Regions from separate parts of the Priestia sp. 3CA3 genome, predicted to be linked through region 1. Evidence: riboswitches for the same ligand, from Rfam matches in the RefSeq annotation. Region 1 holds a riboswitch; the other holds the start of a gene.
The links. Region 1 has a riboswitch for cyclic di-GMP ahead of AC1VNJ_RS14300 (anti-repressor SinI family protein). Riboswitches for the same ligand answer to the same signal wherever they lie in the genome.
Positions count from the first base shown of each region.

Region 2: it holds a riboswitch for cyclic di-GMP, as region 1 does, so the genes downstream of both, AC1VNJ_RS16600 (anti-repressor SinI family protein) here and AC1VNJ_RS14300 (anti-repressor SinI family protein) in region 1, are expected to answer to the same signal.

Region 1 is NZ_JBXENJ010000005.1:5,073-21,528, forward strand. It holds gene AC1VNJ_RS14250 (flagellin N-terminal helical domain-containing protein) at 13-753, shown strand; partial or broken gene AC1VNJ_RS14255 (flagellin) at 1,089-1,208, shown strand; gene AC1VNJ_RS14260 (endonuclease) at 1,765-2,769, shown strand; gene pcp (pyroglutamyl-peptidase I) at 2,888-3,529, opposite strand; gene AC1VNJ_RS14270 (DUF979 domain-containing protein) at 3,544-4,509, opposite strand; gene AC1VNJ_RS14275 (DUF969 domain-containing protein) at 4,510-5,214, opposite strand; gene AC1VNJ_RS14280 (zinc ribbon domain-containing protein) at 5,592-6,497, shown strand; gene AC1VNJ_RS14285 (zinc ribbon domain-containing protein) at 6,562-8,019, shown strand; gene AC1VNJ_RS14290 (HPP family protein) at 8,124-8,681, opposite strand; gene AC1VNJ_RS14295 (histidinol-phosphatase HisJ family protein) at 8,914-9,705, shown strand; gene AC1VNJ_RS14300 (anti-repressor SinI family protein) at 9,820-9,942, opposite strand; cyclic di-GMP riboswitch class I at 9,963-10,049, opposite strand; gene AC1VNJ_RS14305 (helix-turn-helix domain-containing protein) at 10,150-10,500, opposite strand; gene AC1VNJ_RS14310 (methyl-accepting chemotaxis protein) at 11,050-12,762, shown strand; gene AC1VNJ_RS14315 (BglG family transcription antiterminator) at 12,992-14,989, shown strand; gene AC1VNJ_RS14320 (PTS sugar transporter subunit IIA) at 14,989-15,435, shown strand; gene AC1VNJ_RS14325 (PTS fructose transporter subunit IIB) at 15,455-15,772, shown strand; gene AC1VNJ_RS14330 (PTS fructose transporter subunit IIC) at 15,795-16,456, shown strand, end outside.
Region 2 is NZ_JBXENJ010000006.1:35,838-52,293, reverse strand. It holds gene AC1VNJ_RS16675 (FMN-dependent NADH-azoreductase) at 1-565, opposite strand, end outside; gene AC1VNJ_RS16670 (SDR family NAD(P)-dependent oxidoreductase) at 764-1,483, shown strand; gene AC1VNJ_RS16665 (hypothetical protein) at 1,623-1,802, shown strand; gene AC1VNJ_RS16660 (class I SAM-dependent methyltransferase) at 1,930-2,493, shown strand; gene AC1VNJ_RS16655 (response regulator transcription factor) at 2,505-3,185, shown strand; gene AC1VNJ_RS16650 (HAMP domain-containing sensor histidine kinase) at 3,182-4,258, shown strand; gene AC1VNJ_RS16645 (aminotransferase-like domain-containing protein) at 4,249-5,691, opposite strand; gene AC1VNJ_RS16640 (LysE/ArgO family amino acid transporter) at 5,795-6,406, shown strand; gene fosB (metallothiol transferase FosB) at 6,465-6,893, shown strand; gene AC1VNJ_RS16630 (hypothetical protein) at 7,009-7,206, shown strand; gene AC1VNJ_RS16625 (hypothetical protein) at 7,583-8,425, shown strand; gene AC1VNJ_RS16620 (hypothetical protein) at 8,971-9,192, opposite strand; gene AC1VNJ_RS16615 (alpha/beta hydrolase) at 9,208-10,761, opposite strand; gene AC1VNJ_RS16610 (anti-repressor SinI family protein) at 10,985-11,128, shown strand; gene AC1VNJ_RS16605 (helix-turn-helix domain-containing protein) at 11,453-11,785, shown strand; gene AC1VNJ_RS16600 (anti-repressor SinI family protein) at 12,124-12,270, opposite strand; cyclic di-GMP riboswitch class I at 12,295-12,394, opposite strand; gene AC1VNJ_RS16595 (right-handed parallel beta-helix repeat-containing protein) at 12,730-15,369, shown strand; gene AC1VNJ_RS16590 (YveK family protein) at 15,961-16,456, shown strand, end outside.

The DNA.
Region 1 (16,456 bases):
AGGTAAAGGGAAATGAGAATTAATCACAATATTGCAGCGTTAAACACGTATCGTCAGTTTAACAATGCGAACAATGCACAAAGTAAATCAATGGAGAAATTGTCTTCAGGTCTTCGTATTAATAGTGCAGCTGATGATGCTGCAGGTCTTGCAATCTCTGAAAAAATGCGTGGGCAGATTCGTGGATTAGATCAGGCTTCTCGAAATGCGCAAGATGGAATCTCTTTAATCCAAACAGCTGAAGGAGGACTGAATGAAACACATGATATTTTACAGCGTATGCGAGAGTTAACCGTTCAGGCAGCAAATGATACTAACGATGGGACGCAAGATAGAGCAGCAATTAAAACTGAATTAGGAGCGTTAACAGATGAGATAAACCATATAGCTGATCGAACAAATTTTAATGGCACTAATTTACTAAAAAGTGACACTACTGAATTTAAGTTGCAAATTGGTGATACTAAAGAAACATACGATACTTTAAGTTTAGACTTAAGTAAAATTAAAACTGATTCAACAACTTTGACGCTAGATGATGCAGCTTCTATAGATGTATCTGATAATAGTAAAGCACTTAGCTATTTAGAAAAAGTAGATAAAGCTATAAAAACAGTCTCAGAATCTCGTTCGTATCTTGGAGGGAATCAAAATAGACTTGAACATACAATCAACAACTTAGACTCCACACAAGAAAACCTAACTGCTGCAGAATCTCGTATTCGTGACGTAGATTATGCTTTAACTGCATAGCAGTAACAAGCACAGTCGTCCTAGCTGGTAACGGCTAGCGATTATTATCGGGTGAATTGCTGGAAACCCCTTAGAGCTTTTCTTGCCACAACGTAGTTAGAAATGACAAGTGTGATGGCGTGAAAAAAGAAAAGATTGGGAAATCAGCAGCCAAGCTCCTGTCTCGAAAGAGTGGAGAAGGTTCAACGACTAGGGTAGACCATCTAAGGCGGTAGCTATGATGATGAAATCCGTAGGTGAAACAATGTTCATCAGTATTGTGAATCCGAAGTGCCCGGCCCCTCATGATATAAGAGGGTGAAGATATAGTCTGGTCATTTATGAAAATAAATGTTCGCACGATGGCGAAAGAAATGATGGAACAAACAAAGAATTCAATTCTGTCTCAAGCATCACAAGCAATGTTGGCTCAATCTAATCAGATGCCTCAAGGAGTATTACAACTTTTGAGATAATTGATTAAAGGGCGTCTAGTTTGGTAACGAGCTAGAGGATAACTAGGTGAACTGCTGGAACTTCCTAAAGCTTTATCAACCACAACGTAATCAGAAACGATAAGCGTGACGGTTTGAAAATGATAAAGATGCTACCATGGATAATCAGCAGCCAAGCTCCTGTGAGGAAACTCTGGAGAAGGTTCAACGACTAGAGAATACGGTCTAAGGTGAAAACTAGGACTATGAATCTCGTAGGGCAGTGAAAGCTGTTCGAAGTGCCTAGCTCCATGCAAAATATGGATGAAGATATAGTCTATTCTGTAATCGAAAGATACAGTCGCAAAGCAAGCGAACCAACAACCACAAGGAGTATTACAACTTCTTCGTTAATTTTAAATTATTTGGAAGAGGCTCTAGCTATTTTGCTAGAGCTCTTTTTTAGACGTTTTTTGAACGACATCACTGGGATGGAGTGAGAAAGAAATATATCACCCTAAAAATTTCTTAATATTGAAAAAATATAAAAAATAAATTAAAATAGAGCAAATGTTCTTATTGGAGGATGGCGAGATAAATGAACGCAGAAAAGCAGTTAAGAGAGTTAATTCCATACAACCAACAGTGTATGATAGTAGGCAAGTTATTAGGTGATGGCAATATTTCTATTGAAAAAGGACGCCAGCCAAGGTTCCGATTTAGCCATTGCTTAAAAGATAAAGAGTGGGTCTTTTGGTGTTATGAGAAGTTAAAAGATTATTTCGAATTATCATCTCCTAAGTATAGAAAGGTTCTAGATCGGCGATTAAAAGATGGATACAGCGAAAGCTACTACACACAATCAAAGGTAGGAGAAATCAGTACGCTACTAAAGGAAGTCTGGTATCCCAAAGGTAAAAAAGTTTTACCACTGGAATTTGTAAAAGCTCATTTTTCTCCATTAACTTTGGCATGGTGGTATCAAGATGATGGTTCTTTAACAATTAGTAATTCTACTATCAGGAAGATTATTCTTTCTACAAATAGCTTTAGTAACCAAGAAAATAAAAAGTTAATTGAAATCCTTTTTGCAAATTTACATCTTTCATTTTCTTTAGATAACCAGAATAGACTAGTGATATACGACCAAAAGCAAATTCTTTATTTTCTCAGCTTAGTTAGGGAGTTTATTCATCCATGTATGTCTCGAAAGGTTAATATACCTAAAAATAACTCACCATCGTTTCACTTAAATAGGAGAACGACTATTACTCTACCCCTGACTATTCCTGTAACTTCCCCTACAAAAGATTTACGACATTTCCTAAGTTATTTACCTGAACTTTTATCTCAATTGCAAAATAGAGTTATTTATCATCACTTTTTTAAACAACAGTTCTTCATTGAAGATACTGATTGTAAGAGAAAGAGTTATCAAATTCAATTAGAACAAAATGAGTTGCACCTATTATACGAATGCAGGAAATTTACAGGCCTAACTATGAATCAATTAACAGAACTATGTTATATATTGCAAAAAAATCAAAATAACAGTTTAATAAAGGAACGGCAGATAGCGTATCAATTTCTCGCTAAAAATTAAGAAAGTTAAGACATTTTGCAAATTTAAATAGCTGTTTTTAATTTTAAAAAAACCTTACTCACAAGTGGAGTAAGGTTCAGGATTTTATTAAGAAAAAGTTTTAAGCTAATACTCTTATTTAATGCGTAGCCCCACCCGAAACCACAACATCCTCTTCAACCAAAATTGTCGTCTTCACCAGGCTAAGCAACCCTTGCACAATCAAATCCAGCGACATACTGGCTTTCCCTGGATGATTCACGGCTTGTTCAGGAAGGTAAGGGATATGAACAAATCCACCTTTAATACAACAGTTTTGAATCATGTTCATGAGTCCGTAAAACACGTGGTTACAGACAAAGGTTCCAGCAGTTTGAGAGACGCTGCTTGGAATGCCTTCTTGGCGCAAGTTTTCGACAGCTGCTTTAATTGGCAGTGTCGAAAAGTATGCGGCAGGGCCGTTTTCAATAATAGGGCGATCAATGGGCTGCTGGCCAATATCGTCAGGGATTCGAGCGTCGTCTACGTTAATAGCAACGCGTTCGACCGTAATTCCTTCTCGGCCGCCTGCTTGTCCTACACAGATGACGATGGAAGGGCTGATTTCTTCTATATACGTATGAAGCTTTGCGATTGATTCACCAAACACAGTAGGAAGAGGTTTAGTAACAATGTGATAGCCTTCAACAGCTACGCCGTCCAAAGCTTTTACAGCTTCTAAAGACGGGTTAATGCTTTCACCTTCAAATGGTTCAAAGCTGGTTAGTAATACAGTTGTCATTCTATCAATCTCCTTTAAAAGTGATATACAAGGTAGTACATTAATAGCGTATTTACTACAAACACGGATAAAGCAATCGGTACTTGAGCTTTAATTACGGCGTTTTTATCTTTTAATTCAAGCAGCATGGCAGGTACGATGTTGAAGTTCGCTGCCATTGGCGTTAGCAGCGTGCCACAGTAGCCAGCAAACATGCCGAGCGCTGCCATAATCGCCGGGTTTCCGCCGTGCATATGTACAATCAGCGGAAGTCCAATACCTCCCGTAATAACGGCAAACGCAGCAAAGGCATTTCCCATGACAATCGTAAATAGCAGCATCCCCAAGCAGTAAGCAAGCACAGCAACAAACGCATAGTTAGTCGGCAGTATATCACTTACAATATCCGAAACGACTGTTCCAACACCTGATTTTGAAAAGATGCCGCCAAGCGCTGCGAGCATTTGCGGCAAAATAACAGCCCAACCAACTGCTTGAAGCAAGCGGCTTCCTTCTTTAACAGGCACATCCATTTTTGCTTTGGTGACGCCTATTGAAGCGATAAACGCAATCACAGCAGCGATTGCCAGTGAAATTAACGTGACCTTTTCTGGATCAATTAACGCCCAGTTTCCAAATTTAATTTTGCCAAAAAGAAGGGTGCCGATAATCGTAAAAATAGGAATAAATAAAGCTGGTAAAAAGATTTTATTCTTTAATCTTTGTGCGTGAGCCACTCGTTCTTCAGCAGGCGTTTCGGCTTCATTAGACTTAGTTACACGATTAAATGAAGCAAGCAGAACCATGATAATGACCAAACATCCTATATAAAAAGGCGGAATGACGTTGCCAAATAAAAACGTAACGGAAAACAGCGCCCAAAATAGGGAAGATCCTAAACGGTTAGGATGGTTGTGATCGCGTGCAATTCGAATCGCGATAAAAGCGACAATAATACCGAGTAAGTAGTAAATCGTATCGAGCGTCAGGATGCTTTTCATTTAGCTTGCCTCCGTCTTTGAAGATGATGTTGGTTTGTGCTTCGTCATTTTTTTATGAATACGTCGGTCTAGCTGACGGAAACGAATCGCGCTTATCAGCAGCGCTGCGATGGCTGTTGGAATACCCCAAAGCGCCATATCCCAGACGTCAACGTGAATGCCCACGGAGTCGAAGAACCCTTTCATTAAGAGAATTCCACCCGTTGCGATAAAGATATCTTCGCCGAAAAACCACCCTGTATTTTCAGCTGCCGCGGCGTGAGCGCGAATATCTTCTTTTACTTTAGGCGGAAGCTCTCCGTATTTGGCACGAGCTGCGCCTTCAGACATAGGTGCCACTAATGGACGCACGGATTGAGCATGTCCTCCGATATTTAAGCCGACTGCAGCTGAGATTTCACGGATAAAAAGATATATAAGTAAAACATTTCCAGAAGAAGCGTTTTTCGCTTTTTTGATCAGGACTTCCGCTTGTTCCTTTAACCCGTATTTTTCTAACACGCCAAAGATAGGAAGAGTAAGTAAAATAGCCATAGACATATAGCGGTTATCGACAAAGAACTGACCAAACATCGTAATTACTTCATGCAGTGATAAGCCTGATACAAGGCCCGTCACAATGCCTGCAGCAGTTACCACAAGCAGCGTGTTTAAACGAAATAAAAATCCCACCGCCACTAGCAAAACCCCAATTAATTTCAACATAAAAAATCCCCCTCCAGTATGTATAGACCGTGCTGCAAAGTCACCTCCATTGCTTTTCTAAAAAAACAAAGATGTTTTGAGTATAAACAATTCTGAAAATTAAAACAAGATGCTTAAGGCATAAAATAGTTTTATTGATGAAACAAAATTATAGAAGGAAGATTTATATAATGTGCATGGACTCAGAAGTAAAAGAAAGAATTCTGCCAGGGAGCTTGGGTAGTGATTTTTTTAGTTGATCCGTTGAAAAACATTTCTCCTAAAATACCAAAAATGGTGTATAATGCTAAAAGGTATGAATATAGAATTATATAGATTTTAACTAAATGAATCTATATAACTATATTTTAAACAATTTATTGAAGGGGGAGGAGTATTTGAATTGTTCAAATTGCTGCCATTTTAATGATGGCGGGAAGTTTTGCGTGAAGTGCGGTCATAAATTACAAGAAGAGGCAGCTGTCAGCCAGGCGGCAGCTGCATCTGAATATCAGCCTCAGCCGCAACCAGCGTATGCGCCTCAACAGCCTAATCAGCGTGTTCGTCAGGCAAAAAAAGTATCAAAATCATTTTTTAGTTATTTTGCAGAAGGAATTAAAAATCCAACAGCTACAGCGCAAGCAGCAGGAGAAAGCCAATTCGTTAATGCTCTTATCACAGTCATTCTTTATGCTCTTAGTATACCTATTATGCTGTATGTAGGCTGGAAGCTATTGTTGATTCAATTTGTTCGAAGCATGTTTAAGCTTCCTATTATCAGTGAAGAGCTGGCTCCATCCGACATGGAGGATTTTAATACAGGCGTTGATTTGATAAAAGCAACAGATATCAACAGCATCATTCACTTCAATTTTACAGATTTTGTCTTTAAACAAGGGGTTTTCATTTTTATTGGACTGGCGATTATTATTGGAGCAACATATGTTGCAGCAAAGTTTGGAAAGGTAGACGTTTCTTTTAAAGAATTTTTCTCACGCTTTGGCACGTTTTTAATTATTCCAACAGCTCTTCTTTTAATTGGGCTTGTGCTTGCATTTCTCCATGTTGAATACTTCTCTTATTTTATGAATTTTGGTTTGCTGAGCATTTTCCTTGTAGTTCCATTTACCATTGCTAGCTTTAAGCAAAGCGGAACAAATGGCCTTGATCGTATCTATAGCACTCTTATTGTATATGTAGTCATTACGATTGTACTGACGTTTATTGCGAATGGTTTAGGAGAAGAAGCCAAAACCATTATTACAAGAATGGGAAACAGCAGTGATTTGAATGATCTATTTTAAGTCGACAAAAAGCATCGTGTACAGCGGTGCTTTTTCATACCATTATAAAAAAGGAGTGTAGAAATTGGGATATTGCAGAGAGTGTGGCCATCAGTTAACAAATGAGCATGAATTTTGTCCGGAGTGTGGACATCCCGTTGAAAAGAAAGCGGCTTCTAGCGAAGGAGCAGCATCGCAGCGTTACGTAGAACCTCAGTCATCTTCAGCCGAAGAGAGACGCGAAGCAGTAAAGCCTTCAAATAAAAAAACAAAGTTTATAGCTATTTCAGTTATAGCGGCAGCTGCTATACTTGGCGGTGCTTATTACGGAATAGATAAAACAATGATGGCGCCTAAAGCCGTGTCAGAAAAATTTATTGCTTCAGTAAAGGGCAATGATGTTGATAAAGTAAAAAAATATGTAAATGATGGTCAAATTCAACTAGAAGCCAACGATGAGCAAGCAAAATCATTTATTACATATCTGCACGAAAATCCGGATGTCATGAAATCAATCTCTGAAGGGTTAGCGGCAGATAGCAGAGCGCTTGAAGCAGGAGTTCCAAGCGAAGATCACTCTTCATACGCTAAGTTAGAACAAGACGGAAAGAAGTGGGGAATCTTTGATTATTACACGGTACAAATAAACCCTGTATATGCAAAAGCTCAGTCGACAGAAGATGCTACATTAGTATATATTGATGGTCAAAAAGCTGGAACGGTAAGCAGTGACTCTTCTAAAAAGGTTGGTCCATTTTTACCTGGTACGCATACCGTAAAAGGTGAAGTGCAAAATGATTATGGAAAAGTTGAAAATGAACAAGAGATTGAAGCTACCAACGGAGAAGATGTGAACGTTGAGTTTGATTGGTCAGATCATGCAGTATACATCTCTTCAGATTATGATGACGCGATGCTGTACGTTAATGGTAAAGACACAAAAACAGAAATTGGCGATATTGATTATTTGGGCCCGCTGCCGATGGACGGTTCAGTAAAACTATATGCAAAACGTGGAGATAAGAAAACGGAAGAAGTATCAATTAAAAAAGGCATGGAAGATGTTGCGCTTAATTTTGATGAAGAAAATACGACAGAAGCTACGGCAAAAGCATCGGCTCCTTCTAAGAATCACGAACCAACGGACAAAGGTTCGGAAGTCAATTCTGGAGTATCTACTAGTGAAGTTTCTAGTTTTATTGAACAATACATGTACGCTACAATTTCATCAATCAACAGTGGAGACTTTTCTATTGCAGCGCCTTATATCGATACTAACGGACCAAAATACAAGGAACAAAAAGATTATACCGCTTACCTAATCAAAAAAGGCATAACAGAGGATTTATTAAGCTTTAACGTAAATAGAGTAACAAAACTCGATGACTCTATGTATAAAGTATATACAACAGAAGAGTATGATATTTCGTACGGAGACGGGTCTGTTAAATACAAAAAATTCAACAGTATTCATAAAGTAAAAGAATTATCTGATGGAAGTTTGGGCGTTTATCAGCTTATTAGTTCAACGGAAGTAAAGTAAAAGCTGATAAATAGACCCTGGAACAGCAAAAAACGTAGTAGGAAATAACAAATAAAAAAGACGTCTTCCATGAGAAGACGTCTTTTTTATGTATGATTCCAATATCAAACCCAATACCTGGGATACTGCCGATCTTGAAATAAATTATTATACACGGTCGAAATCAATACAACGACACACGCACAAATCATAATAATACCTAAGTATCCCCAGCCGGCTTGAGTATTAATTGCAACAATCGCGCTGGCTGCAGCGGGAGGATGAACAGTTTTGGTAAGAATCATTAAAATAAGAACAAACGCAAGCACAATCGCTATGGTGATTAGACTTCGATGAAATAAACTCCAAATAATAAGTGCGGAAACTGTCGCAAGCAAGTGCCCTCCAAGCACGTGGCGCGGCTGTGATAAAGGACCTTTATGAGCACCAAATACAAGCACGCAGCTTGCCCCAATCGGAGCAAGTGCCATTGGATATCCGAGAGCGAGAGCAATCGCGCTGCTGATGATAATCGCAATTAAGCCTCCGATAGAAGAAACGACCGCATCTCTGTAATTGATTTTCGGTTCTTCTTTTAGTTCTCCTTTCATCTTTTTCGTATAAGAACTTAAGTAAGACAGAAAGGGGCTTTTTGTTTGAGAAAAACTTTTTTCAAATTCCATTTCTTATTTCCTTTCCCTTGTGTAAGTAAAAGCTGTTTGTCAAGTTGTATGTCAGAACATCTGCTATAATAAGTTAGTTTATAAGAAAAGAAGGATTACTAAAAGAGGAAAAACGACTTTTTTTAGTGGAAATTCTTTTTATGAACCAAAAAAGGCGTGATGGAGGGAAAAAGGGTCTCCGTGTGCAGTAAGTACAGGAGAGATGTATAATAAACCTAGAGGTGACTAAATTATGTATCTAGTAGACTACCATCATCACACGAATAATTCATTTGACTCACAGGCAGTCATGAAAAAAGTGTGCGAACAAGCTGTAAAAAACGGCATAAACGAAATTTGTTTTACCGAGCACTTTTCATTAAATCCATTAGCGCCAACGTATGGTCATATGGATTTTGATAAATATGAACGAGAACTAGCGGAATGCAGAGATCAGTTTCAAGATCAGCTAGTGATTAAAAAAGGAATTGAAATTTGTGAGCCGCACTATTTAAAAGAAAAATATCAAAAAACAATGAAGCAGGAGAACTTTGACTTTATCTTAGGTTCGGTGCATAACATTAATAACATCAAGCTTCGTAAACATTTGGAGCTAAACGACAAAGAAGCGATTTACCGCGCTTATTTTAACGAAATGTATAAGCTAGTAAGCGACGCGGACATTGACGTGTTGGCTCATTTAGATTTAATGAAGCGCTATGCGTTTGCGCAATACGGCATTTACGACTTTCATCAATTCAAAGATATTCTTGCGGAGATTTTGAGAAAAGCCATTGATCGCAATATTGGGATTGAAATTAACACCTCAGGCATAAGAGGAAAGCTTGGCGAAGCATTGCCTGCACTTGAAATTGTCGGGCTGTACCGCGATTTAGGAGGAGAAATTCTAACAATTGGATCTGATTCACACTTTGCCGAAACCGTAGGAGCACATATGAAAGAAGCGATTGAAATGGCAAGACAGTGCGGATTTACGGAGATTTATACGTTTGATCAGCGTCAGCCAAAAGGAATTCGTATTTAATAGAAGTGTGTTTCACATATGTTTCAAGCGTTTTTTATACACTTGTTTATATGAGGAAAAATAATGAGCATAAAAGACAAAAAGCACGCTCTAGTCTGAGCGTGTTTTTTGGATTCAGTTCTGCTTAAACTCTTTTAAAAATGTTCGAACTTCTTCTATGGTCAGCCCGATTGCGCGAGCTGTTTGCATAAGACTTACCCACTCTTGATCGATCGACAGTACATTCTCTTCTTTCATTACGATTCATCCACCCTTTGCCAGGGAACTCAGCCATCATAGCCAAAAATGGCCTTAGACCTGAAGCTTTGCGTCACTATTTTTCAATAATTTTGCCTTTGTCTGGATAATTTGTAATAGTTACCATATATAACCTATGTTCATTATATAGTATGTTTGTCATGAATGCTGTCGAAATAGGTCGATTGTCATAAAAAAATCAAATAATTAGTCAACTAATGTATTCATTTTTTTGCGAAACTTTAAATAGGAGTGAAATTCAGTAAATTCCTCTTTGGTCATTCCATCATTAATTGCTTCTTCTATTAAATAAAGCCACTCGTTGCTTAGAGATAGTTTTGAAGAAAATACAAAATCTCTGCTTCCTGATTCAATTAATTCATCAATTGTTGTATTAAGAGAAAAAGCTATTTTTTCTAGCATGTGAATAGACGGGTTATTGTTTAGGCCTTTCTCTAAATGAGATAAATAAGATTTTGAGATACGGGCTTTTTCAGCTAAGCGTGTAATAGAATATCCATTCTTCAAGCGTAAAGTTTTAATTTTGGTTCCTATCACGTTAAGTTCATCCTTTTCTTATATCCTTTTTGTTCATTATAACGCATATTAGTTTATTTTTATGTATTTAATTATAAAAAAGGTTCTTTATAACGAATAACTTCTTGTTTTAGAGACTTTTTTAGTTCGAAAGTCTCTAGTGAAATTCATAGTTGGTTCATAGAAATCCTTCACAATAAAAATAGAAACCTACAAGACAGGAGAGATAAACATAATCTGGAAAATTGAGTGGACAAAATGGAGCAATCACAGCGAGCTGCCAAGTGACTTGCAAAAACAAATGACTAATATGACTAAAAGTGAAGTTTTATTTTGGAGTGAAGCAAGAGACGGAAAGTGAAAGTAAAAAGAGATTAAAAGAAGTAGAAACAAACGTCATCAATATGACCGAAAGCCTTGTGTACTAATGGAGAAAAAACGTGCTGATTGCTTCAGCGCGTTTTTTATGTCGGTAAAAATTCAAAAATGTACTATGGATAGAACAAGCCTCATGACCGATAGATATAACGAAGTGCAAGGGAAAGCAAATCAGCGAAAAGGGGATATGGTATGGGGGTATTGCGCAATTTAAGTATTTATCGAAAGCTATTAATCATGGTTATCATTTCGACGATTTCATTAATTACAGTAGCAGTCATCAGCTATTTCTACACGCAGCGAATTGCTGACAGCTCGGAGTCTATGTACAATGACCGTATGCAGCCAATCAGGCAGTTAGGGCAAATTCGTACGAATAACCGAGCGATTGATGCAAATACGCTTGAAATGATTTTATCAAAAGATGAAAACTATCAGCGTAAGCGTCTCGATGAAATTCAAGAAAAAGAAGCTGAAAATAACAAGCTCATGGCACAGTATAAAAAAACATTTTTGCTAGATAGTGAAAAAGAAAAATTAGCTGTATACGAAGAAAATATTGGTAACTTAACACAAGCAAGAAGTGAAGCTATACAGCTTGCTCAAGATGAAAAAGGAGATGAAGCCTACAGCGTTTTTTCAAAAAACGTAGTGACCCTTCGTACGACCATAAACAACACGCTAGATGATCTTCAAACGATAAATAATGACGAAGCAAAAAGCATTTACCAAAAAAATAAGCAAAGTGTAAAGTCAGCCGTGACCACTCTATTACTCGTTAGCGCACTGGTTATTCTGCTTACCATAGCCGTAGGGCTTCTGATTGCACACATGATTACAAAACCGTTAAATGATATTAAAAACCTCATGGAAACAGCAAAAGACGGGGATTTCCAAGTACAAGGCACCTACGAATCCAAAGATGAAATTGGCTTACTTACAGCATCATTTAATAAAATGATTGGGGGATTAAAAGAAATGATTATGTCCGTTGGAAACATTTCATCAACGGTTGCGGCTTCTTCAGAAGAACTAAGCGCCAGCGCAGAACAAAACAGCAGTGCTATTGAACATATTTCAAGCATTACTGAAAAACTAGCCTCAGGATCCAACTATCAAGTGAATCAAATTCAAGAAAGCTCCACTATTATTAACCGCATTACGAACCAAACATCAGAAGTTGTTGAAAACGTCGAGCAAATCACCAAGCGAGCACTCGACACAGCTGCGATTTCAAATAGCGGAACAGCGACCGTTGAAACAGCAGCCAAACAAATGAAATCAATCAACGACAATGTCACTGAACTCTCATCTGTTTTTCAAGGCCTTAGCGAACACTCAGCGAAAATTAGTCAAATCAACGATGTCATTACAACCATTGCCGACCAAACGAATCTCCTTGCTTTGAACGCAGCTATTGAAGCCGCAAGAGCAGGAGATCACGGAAAAGGTTTTGCCGTTGTGGCAAGTGAAGTACGAAAACTAGCAGAAGGCTCATCCAACTCAGCTAGTCAAATCAAAGATCTAGTTAGCTTAATTCAAAGCGAAACAGCTCGAACGCTTCAATCTATGACGCTCACCACTAAAGAAGTAAAAGAAGGCCTAGCAGTAGTTGAACAAGCAGGTACATCATTTATGCAAATTAACGAAGCTGTACAGCATGTAGTGAATCAAATTCAGCAAATCGGAAGCGCTATTCACAATTTAGCCAAAGATACACATGAAGTCCAGCAGGCAATTCACGAAGTCAACGGTATCGCGGAAGAAGCGGCAGCGGGTGCACAAAACGTGTCAGCTACAACGGAAGAACAGCTTGCTTCCATGGAGGAAATTGCTTCATCTGCGATGGATTTAGCGAATATGTCAGAGGAACTGCAAGAATTGATTGCGAGATTTAGAATCTAAGGAAAAGCATGGAGTCAGCACTCCATGCTTTTTGTATGAGATGGGGTTTTAAGTTGCGAATTATTCCTTATCGTAGTTCTGTGCTCTTTCTTCAACAGTGAAGTTGCAAAGAATTGATATACCCGTTATCAAAAGAAGGTGATAAGATTTAACTAACAAGAAAACGTTTACAAAAATAAAAACAGGTACACGTTACAATCCATGATTTATAAAAAAGGGGTTTGTAGAAATGGAGATGTTAACAACACGACAAAAGAAGTTATTGCAGTTAATTATTAGCGAAGAAGAGTACAAAACGATTGATTTCTATTCTCGGAAAATGAAAGTTTCAGAGCGAACGGTGCATAATGATTTAAAGCTAGTTTCTGGCTATTTATCAAAAGGAAGCGCCACTCTTCATAAAAAACCTGGAGTAGGAATTAAAATCAAGGCCAAACCAGATTATAAACTCATGCTGTTAAATGATTTAGATCTAAAGAAAGAAGAAATCGATCCTCTATCAACTAAAATAAGAAAAATGAAAATTATACTGCAGTTGTTATATGCAAATCAGTCGACTTCTCTTCAAAAGTTATCAGAAGAATTTATGGTAAGTAAAACATCGATTGTAAAAGACTTAGAGAAAGTAAAAGAATGGTTAAAGCCCTACGGCTTAATGTTAGTAAAAAACCACGAAGGCACAAGGGTAAAAGGAAATGAAGAAAGTACCCGAAGAGCAATTGCAGGTATTACAAATGAACTTTTAAATTTAAATTATCAGCAGGATTACGATATTCAATCCAGCAGCAGGCTGGATGCCGCGACTTTCTCAGGACTATCTAACTTGTTTGAAGATCTTGAAGTCACACAAGTAGAACACATCATTGAGTGTGCAGAGAAAAAGCTTCAGTATCGCATCAGTCATACGTATTTTCTGAATTTAGTTACACACATTTTAATTTTAATTAAGCGTGTTCGCTCCCATCAGCGTATAGCAGCTGTTAATGAGCCAGAGTTGCATCATCAAACGGATTACGTTTTGAAAATGTATACCATTGCTAAAGAGGTAAGTGAAGAAATATCTGAATGTTTCGATATCAGTATCCCGGAAAATGAAATCCACTATATAAAGCAGTATTTATTATGTTCCGGTATGGAAAAAGATATTTCACCAAGTAATGTTGAACTATTTGTAAACCACGCGGATAGTTCGTTAAAAGAGTTAGTAGACGAGATGGTTCAAACTTCGACCAAGGTAATGAATCTGAATCTGCAAGGTGACAAAGAGCTGTACACAGGTCTGCTCATGCATATTAAACCGATGGTTAACCGCTTGAAATATCAAATTAACATCAAAAACCCGCTTCTAGAAGAAATCAAACATCAGTATTCCGCAACATTTGGCATGACGTGGCTTGTTTGTTCCATCATCGAAAGAAAATTGAATGTAAAAGTAAATGAAGATGAAATTGGATATGTAACGCTTCATTTTCAAGCAGCAATCGAAAGATGCGTAGGGCTAAAAAGAGCAATTGTCGTCTGCCCCGGAGGTATTGGCACATCTCAGCTAATCGCAAATCGAATCAAGCGGCTTATTCCGCAGCTAGAAATAGCTGAAGTCATATCCTTAAGCAGATTATCTCACTTTGATTTAAGCAACATTGATTTTATTATTTCAACCGTTCCTTTACATATTGAAGTGAAGCCGGTCATTACGATCTCTTCGCTCGTAAGTGAAGTGGACATTAAAAATATTAATAACTTTTTTTGGGAAGATACATTTTCTAAAAAAGAAGCACGTATAACATGTGCCAATTTATTTAAAATGCTAGATCCGCAGTTGATTTTTCCTCAGCTGGATTTTACGCATAAAGAACAGCTAATTGATTATTTATGTCACCAGCTTCAAAGCAAAGGATACGTGAAGGAAGGTTTTAAGCAATCAGTTGTTCAACGTGAAAACATAGCTTCTACTTCACTTGGAAATTCAGTAGCGATCCCTCACGGAGAAGATCAGTACGTAGAGCGTTCTAAAATTATTATTGCCACGTGCTCAAATGCGTTGGACTGGGAAGAAGGAGAAGTGAAAATTATCTTTCTGCTTGCTTTAAAATTTGGTGAACAAATTGTTGTCAAAGATATACTTACAGATCTGTACAGTATCTTTGATTCTGAGAATACCCTTACTAGATTAACAGAATGTACAACGGCAGAAGAAGTAATGATGCTGTTGGGAGAGGGGATGTAATGGTTATTAGTGAAAGCTTAGTAGCACTTAATTTAAAATCCAAAGATAAATTAGACATCATTAAAGAGCTCGGACATTTAGCTTATTTGTCTGGGAAAATCAAATCAATCGATAAGTATATTGATAGCGTCTTAAAAAGAGAGGAAGAGTTCTCTACGGCTATCGGATATTCTATCGCCATCCCGCACGGAAAGTCTGATCAAGTAGTCGAGCCATTCATTGTATTTGGGAGAGTAAGCGAGCAAGTTGAATGGGATGAAGACGAAGATAAAGAAGTGAAATTGATTTTCTTAATAGGCGTTCCTTTAGCTCAAAGCGGGGATATCCATTTGAAAATTTTAGCTAATATTAGCCGGGAGCTTATGGATGAAGAATTCCGCGAAGAGTTAATTCACGCTCCTGGTGTAAGAGAAGTATGTTCAACACTTAAAGCAATAGCTCTATAAAATTTTAGGAGGAATAAACATGAATATTGTAGGAATTACAGCTTGTCCAACAGGAATTGCACACACATATATGGCTCAATCTGCTTTAGAAAAGGCTGGAAAGAAATTAGGACACAAAGTAATGATTGAAACGCAAGGAGCAATGGGCATTGAAAATGAACTAAAGAAAAAACAGATTGACTCAGCGGATGTTGTTATTTTAGCTGTAGGCTGCGCCATTGAAAGAGAAGAAAGATTTAACGGCAAAAAAATATTAAAAGTAGGAGTAGCAGAAGCCATTTCCAATCCTCAGAAAGTACTGGAACAAGCAGAAAAGCTTATGACGCAAGAAGTATAAATGGAAGCGGGAGAGTGGTGCTATGAAAGAGTTTTTTAAGATCTTAAAAAATCATTTAATGACGGGTGTTTCCTACATGATTCCAGCGGTTGTAGTGGGCGGCATTTGCATAGCAGCTGCGTTAGCTACAGGAACACCCGGGGAAAATGGAATGGAAGTCACCAACCCTTTAATGAATAACATCTTAAGTATTGGTACAGCTGGATTTACGATGATGGTTCCGGTTTTAGCAGGCTATATCGCTTACTCCATTGCGGGTAAGCCTGGCCTTGTGCCGGGGATGATTGTTGGGTACATCGCTAACACACCGATTGGTGACAGTGAGGTAAAAGCAGGATTTCTCGGAGCAATTGTTTTAGGATTTTTAGCAGGCTGTTTTGTTCAGTGGGTAAAAACCTGGAGAGTGCCGACCATGCTTCGGCCAATCATGCCTATTTTTATCATTCCGATTACCAGTTCACTCGTAATTGGTTTAGGATACATCTATTTATTAGCCAAGCCGATTGGTTATTTTATGACAGCTATGACGGAAACGTTAAAACAAATGAATGGGTCAAGTTTAATTTTATTAGCGGTTATCTTAGGATGCATGATTGCATTTGATATGGGAGGTCCTATTAATAAAGTAGCCTGTATGTTTGCTTTTGGAATGATGGCAGAAGGCGTGTATACCATTATGGGGAT
Region 2 (16,456 bases), on a different contig from region 1:
TATCTGGCATTGCATTATGCCCTTCCACAAAAATGCCGTCTAACGAAGGGACTCCAAAGAAATTCATCATAATTCCAATATAGCGATGCCCCATTTCCATATCAGCTGCAGGACCTTCAGAATAAATGCCTCCGCGTGCTTGAATATGAAGCGCTTTTTTATCCGTTAACAGTCCAACCGGACCTTCGGCCGTGTATTTAAATGACTTACCTGCTACGGCTACAGAGTCTAAATAAGCTTTCATAACCGGTGGAAACGAAAAGTTCCACATAGGAGTTACAAAAACATATTTGTCCGCTGTTACAAACTGTTCGCTCAATTCTGCAAGGCGATTGACCTTTTCCTGTTCATGAGAAGAGAGTTCCGAGCCAGACTGAAGTTTGCCCCAGCCGCTAAATACATCTGCATCAATATGAGGGATATTTTCTTTATAAAGGTCAATATGTACAACTTCGTCACTTGAATTGTGCTCTTTGTAAGCATCGATAAATGCTTTTCCAGTTGCCATACTGAATGATTGAGACTCATCGTGAGGATGAGCTGTAATATAAAGTACTTTTGCCACGTCTTATCATCTCTTTCTTGTTTGAAATAATGTACTGTCTTATCGTTATCACTCCCATAAAAAACTATACGCGCTTTGTCAGGTAAGCTAAAAAAGAGCGCAAGAAATGGACGTCTATATAGAAAATAATGGTATAATAAATGTTTGAATATTTACATAACAAGTATGTGTAACAGAAAGTAGATAAGAGGTGTCGAGATGAAAGAAAAATGGGTAATCGTCACGGGTGCAGGTGCTGGAATTGGAAAAGAAATTGTAAAAGAATGTGTGTCGAAGTGCTATTTAGTTATTGCTTGTGATAGTAATGAAGGAGCTTTGAAACAGCTAGCTGAAGATACAAAGGGCCATATTGAAACGTATGTAGTAGATGTTAAAGAAGGGAAGGCCGTAAAAAATCTTTTTTATCAAATAAAAGATAAAAATTTATATGGATTAGTTAATAATGCGGGCGTGTATTTAGGGAAAAATTTATTGGATTATGAAGAAAAGGAAATAGATTTTGTGATGGACACTAATATTAAAGGATATATTTATTTCTCCAAATACTTTGGTGAATTATTAATGGAAAAGGAAACAGAAGGAGCAATTATTAATATATCGTCCGTATCAGGAATGGAAGGAAGCTCCGATGCTATATATGGAATGTCTAAAGCAGCGATATTAGGATTAACCAAAAGCTGTGCAATGAATTTTTCTCCTTATATCCGTGTGAATGCCGTAGCACCTACAATGGTAAATACCGATATGATGAAAAATATTCCAGAGTGGCGCAAAAATGAATACATCGATCATCAGCTGATTCCAAGCTTTGTTACGCCTCAAGACGTGGCAGATACCGTTCTTTTTTTACTGAGTCCTCAAGCAAAACATTATACAGGAGCTACCTTTGATTTAAATAGCGGATGTTATTTACGATAAATTATCTTTTAAACGAGTAATCGAGGCTGGACAAAAATATTTTAGTTAAGGATAAATTCGAATGATCAATCGGTATTATTGACTGACCATTCGGATTTTTTACTGTTATTATAAACGTTGGTTTCACCGCTTCTAGCTGTTGATTGGAGGGCAAGGTGAAGAATCCTGCGGGAAAAGCGGAACAGATGAGACCCCACAGGCGCGTAAGCGACGAGGAGGCTCATCGGCCGCCCGCGGAAAGCGAAGTCTTGCACGGAAATCAACAGCGGTGTCAAGAGCAATCCATATGAGTTTATTAATCCAATTTGCTCGTCTTTAGATTGGGTTAATTCCGTTATGTCCCATCCTCCTTTTTGTTTTCTTAAGAATTCTTAAGAAATTTACTTAACGTTTCTTTAGATTTTTTTTCTATTCTAGAAAGAAAGAGTAGAAAGAAGGAATAGAAAATGAATTTAGCTTTTATGTATCAATATTTTCACCAGCCGCGAACGGTAGGAGCGCTTTTGCCAAGCTCTACGCACTTAGCGAAAAAAATGGTGAAAGGGATTGATTTTGAACATGCAGCCTGTATAGTAGAGTACGGGCCAGGAACCGGAGTTTTTACCCGTGAATTAATAAGAAGACGAAGCGCTTGTACAACTTTGCTTCTTATCGAATACAATCGGCATTTTTACGAAAAAGTAAAGGAACAAGTAAGAGATGAAAAAAATGTGTATGTGATACACGGCTCGGCTGAACATGTTCAAAAGTACTTGATACAGTATGATATTTCAAAAGTAGATTACGTACTATCAGGTCTTCCTTTTGCTTCTTTAGCAGCTGAGGTGTCAGATTGTATTTTGCAAAACACGCGAAGCGTATTAGCTGATGAAGGGAAATTTATTACGTTTCAGTATACGAATTTAAAAAAAGAGTTGATCCGCACGTTTTTCCCCCACATTAAAGTTGAAAAAGAGTGGAGAAACGTGCCTCCCGCATACATTTTTTCATGCGAAAAGAATGAGGTATAAGGAGTTTGTAAATGAAAGACAGAATTTTAATTATAGATGACGATGAGCAAATTCGTAATTTAATTGCTATTTACTTAGAAAATGAAGGATTTGAAACGCTGAAAGTTTCTAATGCTGTATCTGGCTTAGCGCTTTTAGAGGAACAAGAAGTAGATTTAATTATATTAGATATTATGATGCCGCAGATGAATGGAATCGACGCTGCTTTTAAAATACGTGAAGAAAAAAATATGCCCATTATTATGCTTTCGGCTAAGTCAGAAGATATGGACAAAATTTCTGGTCTAACAGCAGGAGCAGATGATTACTTAACAAAACCATTTAACCCACTCGAACTCATCGCACGAGTGAAATCACAAATTAGACGCTATAAAAAATACAATGAACGCGCTGAGCGTGACGTTATTCAAATTGGCGATTTGGAAATTAACCGCAGTACTCGCCTTGTCTTTGTGCGCGGTCAAGAGATTCGTTTAACACCAAAAGAGTTTGATATTTTAGAGCTGCTGGCACGCAACAAAGGAACGGTAATGAGCATGGGGAAAATATATGAAGCCGTGTGGCAAGCAGACGCGTTTAAATCGGATAGTACCGTAATGGTTCATATCACAAAGATTCGTGAAAAAATTGAGGATGATCCGAAAAAGCCTATTTATATTAAAACCATATGGGGCGTAGGATACAGGATATGAGAAGAATAAGTGTAAAGCTTCTTTTCGCTGTGATTATAAGCTTTTTGGTCACCAATTTAACTTTTATTTTAATTGCTAGGCTTGTTTTAAGCAGGTATATACAAGAAGAGAAAATGAATGTTTCTGCATATAATCTATTGGCGTTTGGGCTTATTTCTATGGCGGTTGTGGTCTTTATTTTTGTTTTTTTAGTACTTATTCGTTCCCATATTCGTTACCTGAAAGAAATTTCCGAACAGGTTCAAAAAATATCAAATGGAGATTTAGGCGCAACCATCCATGTGCGAGGAAAAGATGAACTGGCTGAATTGAGTCAAAATATTAACAAAATGTCTGCACAGCTTCGTACAAAGTTTGATCGGGAACGAGAAATCGAACAAGCAAAAAATGAGCTAATATCCAGCGTGTCTCACGATTTGCGTACGCCTTTAACGTCCATTGTGGGGTACCTCGATTTAATCAAAAAAAGAGAAAATATGGACGATGAAACATTAGATAGCTATTTATATATTGTTGATTCAAAAGCAAATTATTTAACGGATTTAATAGACGAGTTGTTTGACTATACAAAATTAACGAGTCCGGATTTTCAGCTTCAGCGAAATGAAATTGACATGAAACGTTTGCTTCAGCAGGTAATAGGAGAGTACGAGCCGATGTTAAAAAGAGAAGGCATTGACGTTCAGACTAACTTTGCTTGTGAGTGGCATGCATTTATTGATGTAGAAAAAATGGTAAGAGTCTTTCAAAACTTGCTCGAAAATGCCAAGAAGTACAGCAAAAAGCCTTCCGTATTAGAGGTGAATCAGGAAATTGATGAGGATTCGTTGGTAATTTCCTTTAGGAACAGCATTAACATCAGTGAAAAAATTGAGGTGGAAAAGTTATTTGATCGATTTTATCGAGGTGATGAATCAAGAACGGACGCAAATGGTTCAGGTTTAGGACTGGCTATTGCAAAACAAATCATTCAGCTGCATCAAGGGAAGATACGAGCAGAGCGTCAGCATAATAAGCTCACTTTTTTGATAAAGCTGCCGTTAACACAAGAAAGCCTTAAGAATCACTTGTAAAGATTCTTAAGGCTTTTTGCGACTATTTTAATGCCGTATTCAAATTCTGCAAGCGTCGCATAAGAAAAGGATATTCTGATATGCTGTGACGTTTCATGGTCATACAATGCGCCTGGATTTAAAAGAACTCCTTCGTCGAGACAGTGCTTAAATAATTTCCGCATCGAAACAGGCTTATGCAGCGTCAGCCAAAAATAAAAACCTCCGCTCGGAGTATTCCACGCAGCAAGACTTTTTAAATACTTCTCTAAAATAGCCTGCGTTTGCTGAGATTTTTCTTTTAATTTATAGCGTACGCTGGCAACGTGCTTGTCATAAATTCCGGTTTTTAGAGCTTCAGCAGCGGCCCATTGAGATAAGGAACTGGCTCCGTAGTCAACTTGCATTTTAAGGTCGGCCAATCGCTCAATTACATGTTCAGGCCCTACAATCCATCCAATTCGAAATCCCGGACTAAATGTTTTAGAGAACGTTCCTAAATAAAGAACCACTCCATTTTTATCTCGAGCTTTTAATGAAAGTGGAGGCGGTGAATGGAACCAAAGCTCTCCGTAAGCATCATCTTCAATAATCGGCAAATTCATTCTTTCACACTGGCGAAGCAGCTCTTGGCGCCTTTGTTCACTCATCGTTACATTGGTAGGGTTATGAAAGTTCGGTATTGTATATAAAGCTGTGCCTTTTTCTTTTTCGTGCTGGTCTTTTAATGAAGTTAAATGCATTCCTTCTTCGTCTAATGAAACGCCCGTTAGTTTCATTTGTGCGGACTGAAATAACGGTAGAGAATAAAGATAAGAAGGCTTTTCAGCTAATATATTGGCACCTGGAGGCAGCAGGCCGATTGAAATTAACTGAAGGGCTTGAAGTGAACCGGATACAATTAAAATAGATGAAGGAGACGTTTCAATGCCGCGTTTTTTTACATGCTTCACTAACTCTTGTCGGAGCTCATCATTTCCTCTTGGGTGCTCGTAGCCCAAGTGTACGCTTCTATGGTTAGTTCCGCTAAATAGTTCCGCAAGATGATGGGAAGGAAGCAGGTCAGGTGCTAACTCTCCAGTTCCTAAACGAATAATGCCCGGTTGAAATTCAGCTTCGTTAATATGGCGGATAGTCGGAGAATTTGGTTGGTATATTCCTGCTTCTACATACGAATTCCAGTTCATGTGAGAACCTGATGCTAGTAAGCTCCACGTATTGTTGATGACCTTGGTGCCGCCTCCTTTGTTTCCGCTGAGCAGTCCTTCAGCAATTAAGTTTTCGGTTGCCGTCACCACCGTGCTTCTATTTACAGAAAAGCTAGCAGCTAAATGGCGCTGAGAAGGAATTTTCGTTCCAATAGGCCACTCTCCATTTATGATTTTCTCTTTCATATACTCTTGAATTTGTTTGTGCATTGGCTTTTTATCAGCCGGATTTGGAGTCCAGTTCATGTGAGACCACCTTTTTATAATTTGGTTGGTATTATAAATCAAAATTTGGATGGAGACAACAAGGGATGTCAATTGTAGGATAAAAGAGAAAGGAGAGAACAACATGTTTACAGTGGTTATACATGCTTTATTGTTAGCATTCGGTTTGATTTTACCTTTAGGAGTACAAAATGTGTTTGTTTTTAACCAAGGAGCAAATCAACGAACCATCAAACAGGCGCTTCCTGTAGTGGTAACGGCTTCTGTTTGTGATACGATTTTAATTCTAGTAGCAGTGCTGGGAGTTTCAGCAGTAGCCGCTACTTTTTCATTTTTTCAAGCGCTTATTTTTGGAATAGGTTTTCTTTTTTTAGCGTATATGGGCTTTGTGATGTGGAAGAGCGAACCGTCAAAAACGTCAGTAAAGGAAGGGATGACGGTAAAAGCACAAATTTTATTTGCTGCTTCTGTATCTCTGCTAAATCCCCACGCGCTGATGGATATTATGGGCGTAATCGGAACAAATTCTCTACTGTACAGCGGAAAAGAAAAATGGGTTTTTACGCTGGTTACGATATGCGTTTCGTGGATATGGTTTTTATCCTTAGCATTTGCAGGAAAAGCAGTAGGGAAAATGGATTCAAATGGAAAAATAATGATTTGGATCAATAAGGCTTCTGCATGTATGATTTGGGGAGTAGCTCTTTACATGGCAAAAAGTATGTTTTTTCAGTAAAATAGGCGCTAAAAGGAAAGTTATGTAATACTTTTTTTCTAGAAAGCGAGGGGTAAAGGTGATTCAAGGAATTAATCATATGTGCTTTTCTGTGTCAAATTTAGAACAATCTATCACATTTTATCAGAAAGTGCTAGGAGCGGAACTTTTAGTGAAAGGAAAGTCCACCGCTTACTTTAGTCTGAAGGGACTGTGGCTGGCGTTAAATGAAGAAAAAAATATTCCTAGATCAGACATTCAGTATTCGTATACTCATTTAGCGTTTTCTATTTCTATTGAAAACTTTGACGAAGCAAGAGAGCTGTTAAAACAGCATAATGTAACCATCTTATCTGGAAGAAACCGCGACGAGAGAGACAAAAAATCTATTTATTTTACGGATCCTGACGGTCATAAATTTGAATTTCACACTGGTACGCTCCAAGACCGTTTAGCGTATTACCAAGAAGAAAAGCCTCATATGACATTTTATTCGCCAAAAGAGTAGTACTAAAATAGTTATATAAGGTTACAGTTTTATTACATTCGCATTCCTCGCTCAGTTATCATTAAATAAACGATTCTGTTGTGATATAATGGAAAAAAAGTGAGGAGGAGGAAGAATGTATACCGCAAAACAGGTGAAGTTTGGTTCGCATATTGTGATAGGCTTACTTTTCGGCATCCTAGCTGCAATGTTAATCGGCACTTTTTATCAAAATGTACCAGGTGTATTACCGTACGGGATGATTAGCGGACTTGCAGTAGGACTCATAGCAGATACATATTATACAATTAAAACAAAAATAAAGGTTATCTAATATAGTGTAGTACTATTCTCAGGAGAAATAAAAGATTCCTTTTGAAAATAGTACTATTTTTGTGAGAAAAACAGTTAATTTCTATTTTAGAAAAACAAGTTAACGCGCTAAAAAAATTGTGAATTTATTATTTTGAATCAGCAATAGGGGATTGAAATATCGAATTAACTCTAAGTATAGAATTATTAAAGTAAATAACCGTTTTCTAAACAGTGAAACGGTTATTAAAGCTGCTACTAACAGATAAAATATTGTTGCTCTTAATGGTTTATTTGTTAAAAACTTGATATTTTTGCTAAAATCGTTCTTTTGGAGTACATAATATATGCTATCATTGTTGGGTGAAAAAACTACATACCAAAAAAAGGAGAAAGAAATGAAGAATTTAAGAAAAATCGGCCTAGGACTTGTAGCATCACTGCTATCTATTAGTTTAGTAGCTTGTGGGTCAACAAAAGAAGAACAAAAACAAGAATCTGCTAAGCAAGAGCAGAAACAAATGGGGAAAGAGCAGAAAAAACTTGAACAAAAAATCTCTAAATTAGAGAGCGAGTATAAAGACTATACAAAAGAAAAAGGATATATGGAATCTGATGATTATCTTGTTTTTGAAGCAGACTTTAACATACTTGCAAAGTCAATTGAAAGCAAGAATATTCTTCAAGGCGATGATGGTGAAATAGAAAAACACTTAAAAGACTTAAAAACTGAGATAGACAATTTAAGTAATGATCAAGCAATAAAAGCTCAAAAGCGTTATGGTTCAGCAGTAGATGTGTACGAGGCTGCAATAGGTACCCACTTACATTATGTATTAACTAAAGCCGATATTACTCAGCACTTTAATGCGGTGAACACGATTGAGTTAGACAAAGATTTTAATGCAGACAGCTATGATTATGAAAAAATTGATGCAGACGCAACTGAGGCTATTAAGTCCATACAAGGAATGCCTATGAAAAGAATAAAGCTTATTAAGGAAGAGTTGGAGAAATATAAAGCTAGTTTTAGTACTGAAGAATATGATCAATTGTATTCCGCAGTCACTGGCATATCTTCGTCATTAAATAAACAAGTTGAAATGCTAGAAGTTCTACAAAAAGAAAGTGGCAAGGATAAATCAACTTTAGAAGAAAACACAAAAGCTGCTGAAACACAATTTTTAGATGCTAAAGAAAAAGTGTCTGCATTTGAATCTAAATATGATATCCAAATGTAAAATATATGCTTTAAATACAATTGTTTATTAGAATAAAAAGCCGTTTCTTATACAAAGAAACGACTTTTTTATTTTTCTCTATTAATCTTAGGTGTACGTAAGAAGAAAGAGAGTAATAGTGCAATTAGAGCCAATAGCGTAGCAAATAAGAATGCATCGTCATCTATAATAGAAATTATAAATAAAAGGTCTATCCGCTGCTACTTGCATTAGGGATAAGCCTTTTTGTTTTATACTTAGTTCCAAACTTCGTCTAAAGTATACGAAAATGAAAATATAGAGAGTAAAAAATTATATCACTCAAAAAGCACTACATCCAATCCGTTTCTGCGGTAACAGGTTAGAAGCGTATACAGTTCTGCACAGTGATGGTATAAATGAGACTGAATTTCAAGCAGCCACTCAAAACGTGTATACGTGCATCCCCAATAGGATGTCTGCAGTGAAAATAGCTGTTGTTCGTCAAAAGAAGAGTAAACTGCTTTTAGCTGATTGAAGCCCTCTACTAAAGCTGCTTTGAGTTCAAGCTTTGTATAAGCTGGATGCTACAGATAAAAGTCATTCATTTTATCTGCAGAGTAGCCTAAGGAAATATAATAGTCTGCACTGCAAATGAGACATAAATGCTGCAGCAGCTCTTGAATAGACCGCTTGTGAGGAAGGGGACGATAAGCAAGCTCTTCTTCTGTAACGTCATTAATAATTGCGGTTAGGGAATGGATGTTAACGTTTATTTGATTAAATACCGTCTCACAGTACGAATTCATATATTCACATCCTTTTTATTCAACTAAATACCGCATTTTTTGATCGAGCCAGTACTCTGATTTTTCATTGTTATCGAGCTTGATATAGCAATCGACAATTTCATCATAAATGAATTCCTTTTCTTCTACTAAATCAATAAATTTAATGAGTAAAAATACGGCTTTTGAAACTTTTCCATTCTCACAAAGCCATTCTTTCATCCAGATTAATAAGTCAAGAAGAATAATTTCTATTTTTACTCGGATATCAAGGAACCAATCGTCATAAATCGTTGTTAAATAATGAGGAACTAATTGGTGCAGTCTCTGTTCAGCTTCCTTGAATTTCAACGCCGGATCAGACTGTTCGGTAATCCACTGAAGGTCAGTTAGTAAGTCTAGTCCATCGCTTGACACATCGGCGTTTAAAGAAATGAGCTGCCTGTTAACAAGTAAAACCGGCTCTTCCTTTTCTGCGTTCAATAGCTTTTTTAAATGAGACAAATAGACGCGTAAATTCTTTTTGGCGTTGCTTAAAGGTACGTCAGGCCACAGCGCTTCGCATAGCTGTTCTCTGCTAATAGAATGATGAAAAATAAGATATAGTAAGATTTCTTGAGCAAAGCGCTTATTCCAGCCTTCTGTAATAAGCTGGCCATTTACATAGACGGAAAAAGAGTACAAAAAATCTACTTTAAGAGAGGATGTATGTGCATGAAAATCTTTTTGTATATCTATAGCTGTGTCACTTTCCCAGTTCTTAAGTATTTTCATAGGATCGTTCTTTAAATAAGGCAGTTGTTGTGTATTACTTTTAATAAAATCTATGATGATTTCTCTGATTAAAGCTGTTTTTTCTTTTACTAGAAATAAAGAGTGTGCGTTAGGTATGGTCATATGACTGTAGTTTTTTAAAAACATCGTTTTTGAAATCAGATACTGAGATGAAAACAGCAAATCATTTTGGCCAGATAAAGTGAGTACAGGAAGTGAAATACTAGTCAACTCTTGAAATAGATCGTCTGTAATGGATAGTTTAAGAAAGCGGAAATATACCCTGGGATCCATTTTTTTTAGTCTTTCAATTATCTGTTGTATGTTTGTAGGTTCCAAACTCTCTAGTTTGCCTAATTCGAAAATTTTATCTACCGGTATTTGGTTTTTACTTTCTTCGTTGTAACATCTCTTAATCTTTTGAAGGGTGCTATCGGAATAAAAAGGAAGAGACAATAGTATCAGTCCCTCAATAAAAAATTCATAGCGAGCAGCAAATTTAACAGCGATTTGTCCTCCAAATCCCACGCCAACTAAGTAACATTTCTTTATATGCAACGTATGTAATAAGTGGAAAAGATCTTCAATATGAGTCTCAAACGATATTTCCCCTGTAGCGGAGGCGCTGTTTCCTGTCTCTCTCAAATCGTATTGAATAACACAATAATGTTGGGTTAATTCTGCAGTAATAGAATCAAAAAGCGTATGATCAGTGATAACAGAATGAATCATCACAATGGTGTCTGTCTGGTCAGTGAACGCGGGCGAATGAACTTCATAGTAAATTTTTTCTGTCGCCGTATGCAGAAAAGGCATAAAAACAATCCTCCTAGTGTCTAACTGTAGCGTTTGTGTAACGGTGAAATTATTATGATAATAATAGACAAAAAATTCAAAAAATAGTGCTTTTAGTAATGAAAAATGTCTAATGATCTTGTAATATCTATTATACTGTAAAAAAACAGGGAAAAATAGGTATTTTTATTTAATCATATTTTTAGGAAGCGTTATCAAATTTACGATGAAGGGGACTGGAATGATGAGCGCGAATGATAAAAGTACTATTGATTTGGAGTGGGTTCATTTAATGCTAGAAGCCCAAGGTCAAGGAATCAGCATACAAGACGTCAAGGAATTTATCTCTAACCCAAACCAATTTAATAAAAAAGAATATGATAAATGAGAAACTTTTGTGAAAGAATAAAGAAGCTAGTATAAGAAAGATAATTCAATACAGCTCCCTTTTTTATTATTTGAGCGCAGGTGATGAATGATTATTTTTTCTGAAAAGTACAACGAGTGAAAAAATCTACTATATAATTACAATGGCTTTAACGGATTGCTTGTACAAAACAGGTAAGTAATATCTTATTTCGAATGCATCATAAGGTTATTTCAATCCGTTTAAGCAGTTTTTCATAGCTCGACGATAATTTAATTTGTTATAGGATTTAGCATGGAACTGTGGTACAATTACCCTTATAAGCATTTATTAAGGGTGATAAATATGACAATTGGTCAACGTATCCGAGAACTTCGAAAGAAACAAGGAATATCATTAACTGAGCTTGCTAACCGTGCTGGAGTAGCTAAGTCTTACATCTCCTCTGTGGAAAGAGATATTCAATTAAACCCCTCTATTCAATTTTTAAATAAGATTTCAACTTCTTTACATGTTAGTGTGGATAAGTTAATTCATGATTCTTCCGAGAGTGATAGTTCAATCTCAATAGACAGTGAATGGTTAGATTTAGCAAAAGAAGCGGCTGAATCTGGTATTAGCAAAGAGCAGTTCAAACAGTTTCTTGAATTCCAAAAGTGGCAGCGTTCAAATCAGTAAATTCAAAAGCATTTGGTTTAAAGGGCAGTAGAAACTGATTACTTGCAACTGCCCCTAAAGGTTCCGGCATGGTCAGTAAAGAAAGTTATAAGTAAGAAATTTTAAATTAATTCCTTCGTTTAGCCGAATATAATAAGAGCAACTTCTTTTAGCTTCATTGATTTCCCTTCCTTTTCAGTCTAACTGTATGCCACAAATTTATCTTTTTATTTCAATAGCTGTAAACAATCCTTAAAGTGTAATATCTACAAACAAATCTACTCTTTAATGACTCTTAGTTCCAAAAAAAGAATCTAACCCCTGTGTGAATTAAATTCTTTACGTCTTCCTTTTTATTTTTAACTAGGTTTGTTATAAGCAATAAATCTTTTTACTTCTTCAATAGAAATTCCCATTTTATATGCCCTGAGCATAAGTTCTACCCATTCTTCGTCTAGGTTCTCTTCCTTTTTGTTTTCTTCCATAACGTTAGTACGATTCAGCATTATTCTACCTCCAGCTTCTCTCTCTCAGGTAACCCCGGCTATCATAGTCTTTTATATTTTATTTTACGACTTTAGACCCGTAGCTTTGCGTCCTGCTCTTTCAAACAGTTTGCTCTTTTCTGAATCATTTGTATTACGAACATTTTACTACAAGAAAATACCTGAATGTGTCATAATTTGTCGGTTTTATAATAAGTAGAATGAAAATTTGGTTAAGTTTTATAGCTGAGGATGAAGTTCAATTTATTAGAGTGAGCATGGAGAGATTTAGAAAAAGCGATATTTTAAGAATAGAATCTATATAAAATATTTTTCGAATTGTGTATAAATAAATTTTTGTTAAATATTGATGACATATATTTTGTGAATGAAAACTTTTCATACTTAATTAATGCGCCTATTCACTTATTTTTCTATTGAATATTATAAAGTATTATTAGAGAAGTGGTGAGTAAAACAATGAGCAATCTTGAGAATTTAGGAGACGTAGATTTAACAACGAACGTTCCAGCTAATAAAGATGTACTAGCGTATGATAGTACATTGTCAAAATGGGTACCTAAAAGTCTTGAAAAGTCAGACAACCCTAGCTGTGCATCCTCATACGTAATTGAGTTAGATAGATGGGGAATTAAAAATGATGGAACAGAGCCTTTAAAAACTACTGTTGGAATAAATAATGCATTCCTATGGGCTAAGGAAAATAATTATAGGGAAGTGATTTTGCCGGAAGGATCTTATCTTATAGATAAAAACTCATCTATAAAATTTTTAAGTAATACCCATTATAAACTATACGGATGTTTATTTATTAAAGAATCGAATAACTTGACAGGGTATGAAATATTGACATGTAACGGTATTAAAAATACGGTTATAGAAGGAGCTACTGTAAAGGGAGAGAGAGAAACTCACGATTATTCCATAAATAGCACTCATGAGTGGGGATATGGAATTTTAATAAAAAACTTATGTTATAATATATCGATTATAAATTGCGAATCTTTTGAATGTACAGGTGATGGACTTGCCATTAGCGCAGATTTTTCCGCACTGGGTGGTGCTCAACATAATAAAACAAATGGAGGTCATTTTTCTAAAGGGGATATTGATGCTAACGGAAATGTTGATAATACGAAGATTTCATATGTTGCAGTAAATAAATTTTTTGACATCACAACGCCTTTAGCAAAAGAGGTAGGATACATTTTTTACTCAGGAGATGGATATGGTGGATACGGACCAGGCCTGAATTTAAATAAAGTTCCTATAAAAGTTCATTTCTATGATTCAAATCAAATTTATTTAGGTAACAGGTCTTATAGAACTTATGAATACATCTATACTGATGCTATGCCACTAGGTACAAAATTTGTAAGGTTTTCTTTCTTAGGTAATTTTGATGCAATGGATGGTAATTTACATTATATCTCTTGTGCAAAGACGCCTCAATATATTACTTTCAGGGGATGTAACACTCACAAAAATAGAAGACTAGGTGCTTCTGTTATGGGAGGAAGGTTCATAACTTACGAGAATTGTGAAATTCACAATAATAGTAACAAGCTAATTGTTTCTAAAGGGTGTAATCCTGGATATGGGATAGATGTTGAAGATGGATATATGAATAATCAAAGGATTCTTGTTAGAAGCTGTAATTTTCATGATAATAGAGCAGGAGATTTTATCTGTGTTAGTACGCGTGGGGTAACATTAGAAAATAATAAGTTTGAAAAATTAGTTTATTTTAATGGGCAAGGTGATGACTACTTGTCTCAAGGGAACTTATATCACGGTCCGATTAGGGGTAAGTCTATAACCAATGGTATTGAAAAAGACGGTACGTTTTGTACATTTAAAAACGACAGTGTTTTTGGAACACAAGTTGGCCTGGATGGAGGAAATACTACTCTTGAAAACTGTGTATTTACGAAAACTGCGTTGCAATTATCAGGAGAAACAGTAAAAGTTATCAATTGTAAGCTTACGTATGAACAAGAAGGTACAACCATATCAGCTTTGACATTATCAGGAAAAAATGTAGAGATACATGGTAGTTTATTTGATATTAGAGGCGGAAATGCATACGGAGGATTTTTAGCACCTAATGATTATCTATTGATATCTAATTCTCAGTTTTTTACGGGAGAAACGGCAGGCGGTATACTAGGTTCTTTTAAAGAAGTAATAATAAAAGATAGCGAATTTATTCATACAGGTGCTAAAGTAAACTACACTAGAGTTTATGCAACAGAGCAGATGAGAATTGAACGTAACACCTTTAAAGATCATTCTTTTCGTATTGTAGGTGGAGACTATTTTAATAATATACTTGCAGTAGACAAAGGATACATTACTCACTATTTTAAAAACAACAAAATTATTTGGACGAGAAGTAGTACTACTTACGTACATGAACTTTCAGGACCAGGTATAGGAATAGGGTTAATACCAAGAGTGGAAGTATCAAACAATAGACTTGAAATAATTGATCAAAATGTTTCTCTTGGATCTCTATATAACATGCGCATATTTGTGGAAAACCATTTAACTTTTCTTAACAACACAATTGTTACGATTAAAACTTCAGGTAGCAATACTAACGGAACCATTACACTTGATTATGCATATAGGTCAGGTACATCTGTATCTAGACCTAAAACAACAATAATCAGTCAAAATAATACCGGAATTAACTCCGATATTCTATTTACTGCTAACTTAAATAATCAATTGGAAAAATTGAGCGGAAATACTCCTTTGGCGTCCTTTGCATCATCTCAACCAACTTCTGGAACTTATCAATTAGGTGAGTTAATATATAATTCAACTCCTGTAGCAGGAGGATATCTAGGGTGGGTCTGTATAACAGCAGGGCGTGCTACTAACAGACCATGGGCGCCTTCCACTGATTATGTTAAAGGTACTATTATTTACTACCAAGGACATGTTTATCAAGCTCAGAACAATGGAACTTCAAACACAGATGCTCCTAATTTTCCTAAAGTCTCTGGTGGAATAATTCTGGATAATAATATAGGGTGGAAAGAAATTGGCTTACTAGCGACATTTAAACAATTTGGGCCTATACAGCAATAATTGAGAAGGCTAGCTCATGACTCAAAGGAGCTAGTTTTTATTTGTTGTAAACAATAAATATAGGCTAATTTGATAGGATACAGGTCTTTCTTTAAATAATTTTTCGTGGTTATAAATGTACTAAATTCTATGTTCGAGCAAAATTGAACCGTAACGCATTGAATTTGGTGAATATGGTTAGGGCTTCATACGCTTGCCAATAAATTAGTTAAAAGGTTCTATACTAAGGATTTTTGTTGTACTGTTCAAATGTATATATTATAAAATGTTTCTAAATAATTTGGTTATGTATAACAGAAATGTTCTTTATAAAAAACAATATATTATTATAAGATTATTCTTTATAGTCATAACAATTCTTTATAATTGTATAGAAAATAAGAGGTGAAATAGATATACATTTGAATATCAAAAACTAAATTAATATTGACTTGTTCTTTATAAAGAATTAAAATTAGGTAGAACCTAATAACTAAAGCTTGTAGCGCATAAGAAAGCACGAGGTCAAGTGAAAGGGTCTTTTTGTTCGTTATAAAGAATTATAATCGTTAGTATTAAGAATACTTAAAAATTGAAGTAAAGGTGGTTCTAATGAGCACAATGGAACAAAAAAATTTTCTCCACCAACCAAAGGGGAAAGACATTAATTTAAAAGAATACTATGAAGTTATTAAAAAACGTATTTGGCTTATCATTGTCATCACTATCTTTACTACGCTGGCTGGCTTTTTTTACAGTCATCAGAATAATACTACAGTATATTATCAAGCCTCCACTAGAGTAGTTGTAGATGTAGATACTCAGAAGATGAGTACGCTTCTAGTAATGGTTAAAGATCCTATAGTGATGGGAAAAGTAACAAAACAGTTAAATTTGAATCAGCCCGCAGAAGCCACAGCAGGTCAAGTGCAGGCGGCGAGCCTTGATGGATCACAAATCATTAGTCTTTCTGCAACAAGTGCGGATCCAACAACTGCTGTTAAAATTGCCAATACCACAGCCAAAGTATTCAAAGAAGAAGTAGGGAATATTTTAGGTATTAAAGAAGTCCAATTATTATCTCCGGCAAAGAATTCTTCTCCTATTG